Regions from separate parts of the Halopseudomonas sabulinigri genome, predicted to be linked through region 2. Evidence: predicted binding sites of a transcription regulator. Region 2 holds the regulator's gene; the other holds the start of a gene.
The links. The regulator FliA, encoded in region 2, starts transcription of late flagellar genes. The targets are predictions, from matches to a motif close to CTAAAGTTTNNNNNNNNNNNGCCGNTAA.
Positions count from the first base shown of each region.

Region 1: a site for FliA is predicted at 1,215-1,242, ahead of BLU26_RS01360 (flagellar protein MotY). Genes of this name have one in related genera too.

Region 1 is NZ_LT629763.1:324,139-326,515, forward strand. Features, by position in the region: gene rnt (ribonuclease T) at 1-14, opposite strand, end outside; gene pyrC (dihydroorotase) at 45-1,079, opposite strand; gene BLU26_RS01360 (flagellar protein MotY) at 1,305-2,153, shown strand; gene BLU26_RS01365 (argininosuccinate synthase) at 2,335-2,377, shown strand, end outside.
Region 2 is NZ_LT629763.1:1,359,455-1,361,831, forward strand. Features, by position in the region: gene BLU26_RS06045 (protein phosphatase CheZ) at 1-234, opposite strand, end outside; gene BLU26_RS06050 (chemotaxis response regulator CheY) at 256-633, opposite strand; gene BLU26_RS06055 (RNA polymerase sigma factor FliA) at 854-1,588, opposite strand; gene fleN (flagellar synthesis regulator FleN) at 1,588-2,377, opposite strand, start outside.

The sequences.
Region 1 (2,377 bases), 1.0 Mb from region 2:
TCGAACTCACTCACGCGTAATCCTTAGCATCGCAAAGAGGGATATCAGGCCAGGCGCCACTGCAGGGTTTCGCCTGCGCGCAGCGGAATGACGTTCTGATCACCGAAGGGTAGCTGTTCTGGCGCCTGCCAGCTATCGCGCAGCAGGGTTATCTGCTCGCTGTTGCGGGGCAAGCCGTAGAAGTCCGGCCCGTGGAAACTGGCAAAGCCTTCCAGCTTGTCGAGTGCGCCCAGGCTGTCGAAGGCTTCTGCGTAGAGTTCAATGGCCGCGTAGGCGGTGTAGCAGCCGGCACATCCACAGGCCGCTTCCTTGGCGTGGCGCGCATGGGGCGCCGAATCGGTACCGAGAAAGAACTTGCTGGAGCCGGAAGCGACTATGTCACACAGGGCCTGCTGATGCTTCTCGCGCTTGAGGATCGGCAGACAGAACAGGTGCGGACGAATGCCGCCGACCAGCATATGATTGCGGTTGAACAACAGGTGATGTGCCGTGATAGTGGCGCCGACGTTGGCCGGAGCCTGCTTGACGAACTCAACTGCGTCGGCGGTGGTGATGTGCTCAAATACGATTTTGAGAGTAGGGAAGCGTTCTACCACCTTGACCAACTGCTGATCGATAAAGGCCTTTTCGCGGTCGAAAATATCGACCTCGGCGTGGGTTACTTCACCGTGTACCAGCAGCGGCATGCCGACCTCGGCCATGGCTTCCAGCGCGGGGTAGATATTCTCCAGCGCGGTCACGCCGGACTGCGAGTTGGTGGTTGCACCTGCGGGGTAAAGTTTGGCGGCAATCGCCTGACCGCTGAGCTTGGCTTCGCGGACAATCTCGGGGCTGGTCTGATCGGTGAGATAGAGCACCATCAACGGCTCAAACTGTGAGCCGGCAGGGCGGGCGGCGAGGATGCGCGCCTTGTAACCTGCCGCTTCCTGTGCGTCGCGCACTGGCGGAACCAGATTCGGCATGATGATGGCGCGACCAAAGGTGCGCGCAGCATCGGCAACGGTGTGGCCCAAAACCTCCCCATCGCGAAGGTGAATATGCCAGTCGTCTGGCCGGGTGAGCGTGAGGCGATCAGTCATGCAGGGAGCTTCCAGAGCGGGATAATGCCGCAATGCTACCGTAAACGCCGGGTGTTTCACACAGCCTCAGGGTGCGCAATCTACTGTCGTCGGGCGGTCGGCTGCCGGAATTTGCGGATTTATCCGTCCTGCATGGTAAAGAATTGCCGCGCGCCGCCGATGAGACTGGCAAGAGAGATTAGCGACGCCGACCGCGACCCGGCGTCAGATGAGGTGAACAGCGTGATGACGCGATCCTGTCCGGCCCTGTTGCTGGTGCTGGCGCTACCAACCCAGGCACTGACCTTCCAGACCCGTATGGAAGACGTGCAGTGGCAGGTGGCGGGCGATGAATTTGCCTGCCGTTTGACCCAGTCGGTAGCAGGTTATGGCGAGGCCAGCTTTGTACGCCATGCGGGCGAGCCGGCAGCCTTCGAGCTGAAGGCCTGGGATAATCCCATGAGTCCGGGCTCGGCGCAGGTTTATAACGAAGCGCCGCCCTGGCGCCCGGGCACCGCAGCCGTGCCGCTGGGGCAAGTGGCGGTAACCGGCGGTGCGGGCGTCATGCAGGTGCCTTATCAGCAGGCAGGGCGCATGCTTGCGGGTTTGGCCTCCGGGTTGCAACCGACCATTCAGCGCAGCGGATACGCGGGAAGCGCACCGGTACGGGTGGTGGTTTCCAGTGTTGGTTATCAACAGGCCTGGCTGGATTTTCAGAAGTGCATCAGCGGGCTGTTGCCAGTCAGTTACGCGCAAATCTCCGAGAGCCTGATCAGCTTTGCATCCGGTGGCGACAAGCTCAACCCGCAGGCCAAAGCCATGCTGGATGCGGCGGTGATGTATATAAAGGCGGATGAAGACATAACCGAGATTCTGCTCGACGGCCATTCCGACAATCAGGGCAATCGCCTGGATAACCGCGAACTGTCGCGTCAACGTGTACTGGCCGTAAAGGATTACCTGGTCGAGCAGGGCGTGAATGAGGATCTGTTTGCCATGCGCTTTCATGGCGACCGCTATCCGGTGGCGAGCAATCGCACCGAGCAGGGGCGCGCCGCCAATCGACGGGTGATGCTGCGTCTGGAGAAGGATTGAGCCGGCTTTCCCGGATATCGCCGGGTTGTTCTGTTCCCGGCCTGCGATCGGCAGATTCCTGCCGCTGAGGCTATAAACTAGCGCCCACTCCTCTGTGATTCCTTGTGCCTAGGCGCTAGAATAGCTGCCTTTCGTCCGCTCCTGCGTGAGTGGCGGTACAGTCTTGTTAAGGGAGCTCCTCATGGCAGAAGTCAATAAAGTCGTCCTCGCCTATTCTGGCGGCC
Region 2 (2,377 bases):
CGCGTGGGAGGTGTCGAGCTGAAAATTGACGATAGCGTTATGCAACGCGCGGGTCAGTTGCCCGACCTCGTGATAGAGACCGCGATCTCGGGCTTGATTGATTGCGTGGATCACCAGCAGAGCTTCGGCAAAGTCGCCTTGCTCCAGGTGGTCGACCAGTTGGCGCGCATTGTCCTTGAGGGAATGTTCAAATTCCTGAGCAGTCGCCTGGCCGGGATCCTTACTTAACGCCATAACCTGTACCCCGGTTGGTTGTTATTTTGCTTGTACTCGCTCAAAAATCTTTTCGATTTTCTCTTTCAAGGCTTGAGCGGTAAATGGCTTGACGACGTAGCCGTTGACGCCTGCCTGCGCGGCTTCAATGATCTGGTCGCGTTTGGCCTCAGCGGTGACCATGAGTACCGGCAGGTGCTTGAGGCGGTCATCGGCACGCACCGCACGCAGCAAATCGATGCCGCTCATGCCCGGCATGTTCCAGTCGGTCACCAGAAAGTCGAAATTACCGCTTTGCAGCATCGGCAACGCGGTATTGCCATCATCGGCTTCAGCCGTGTTGGTAAAACCCAGGTCGCGCAACAGGTTCTTGATAATGCGCCTCATCGTCGAAAAATCATCAACGATGAGAATTTTCATATTCTTGTCCAAGTCGACCTCCGTACAAACCAGGGAAAGTGCAGGCCTGCACCCCGAAAACCCATTGCAATGGCCAAACTAGCCGTATAAAGACGTTCTGAACAACCCTCTGCCGTGCAAACTGCTGTTCACAACACCCTCGCTACCACCATCAAAACAGGATCGGGCACAGTGCTACCATCAGCGCGATCCGAGCATTGTCCGGATGTTGGCGACAAAATCAATCATTTCGCCAACTCGACAAGCGTGCGCGCAGACGTGCGGCACATTGACTGTGCAATTGACTGACCCGTGACTCACTGACGCCCAGCACAGCGCCAATCTCCTTGAGATTCAGTTCTTCATCGTAATACAGCGACAACAGCAGCTTTTCACGCTCGGGCAAGCCGTTGATCGCCTCGGCCAGCGCCGCCCTGAAGCGCTCATCTTCCAGCCCGGCGAAGGGCTCAAAATCGCCCTGTACATCGGCCGGCGCGCCACTCTCCAGCAAATCATCAAAACTGAACAGCTTGCTGCCGGCGGTATCATTGAGGATCGCGTAATATTCCTCAAGGCTCATATCCAATTCGGCCGCAACTTCGTGATCTTTAGCGTCGCGCCCCAAACGGGACTCTACCGAGCGCATTGCGTCACTGACCATACGGGTGTTGCGATGCACCGATCGCGGCGCCCAGTCACCCTTGCGCACTTCATCCAGCATGGCGCCACGAATACGAATCCCGGCATAGGTTTCGAAGCTGGCGCCCTTGCCAAAATCAAATTTACGCGAGGCTTCGAGCAACCCGATCATGCCGGCCTGCATCAGATCTTCCACCTGTACGCTAGCCGGCAGGCGACCCAACAGGTGGTAGGCAATACGTTTTACCAGCGGAGCATATTGCTCAACGAGTCGATCCTGATTGTCTGCAGAAACTTGTGCTCGTGTATACATGCTCAATCCGCCAGCCGATGCAATCATAGGCCTGACCCGGTGGGCCGTACCAGACGTTCGACGAAGAACTCGAGATGTCCGCGTGGATTGGCCGGTAAAGGCCAGGCATCCACCTTCTGTGCAATCGCCCGAATGGCCATAGCCGCCTTGCTGCGCGGAAAGGCTTCGTAGACTGCACGTTGCTTCTGTACGGACTTGCGCACCGCTTCGTCAAAGGGTACGGCCCCGACGTATTGCAGCGCTACGTCGAGAAACCGGTCAGTTACTTTGGAGAGTTTAGCAAAGACCAGCCGACCTTCCTGCGGTGTGCCGACCATATTGGCCAACACGCGGAATCGGGTCATGCCGTGATCACGGTTGAGCAGCTTGATCAGTGCGTAGGCATCGGTAATCGAGGTTGGCTCGTCGCAGACGACAATCAGTGCCTCCTGTGCAGCACGCACGAAGCTGACCACCGAGTCGCCAATACCCGCCGCGGTGTCGACAATCAGCACGTCGATGTTATCGCCGACCTCGCTGAAGGCCTGGATCAAACCGGCATGTTGCTGATGATTCAGGCTGACCATGCTGGCGGCGCCGGACGCGGCGGGCACCACGCGTACACCACCCGGGCCATTGAGCATCACATCGCGCAGGTCACATTTGCCTTCCAGCACATCCGCCAACGTTGCCTTGGGTTTGAGACCCAGCAACACATCGACGTTGGCCAGCCCCAAGTCGGCATCGAGCAGCACGACGCGACGGCCCATGTCTGCCAGCGCCAGACTGAGGTTGACCGACACGTTGGTTTTGCCGATACCACCCTTGCCGCCA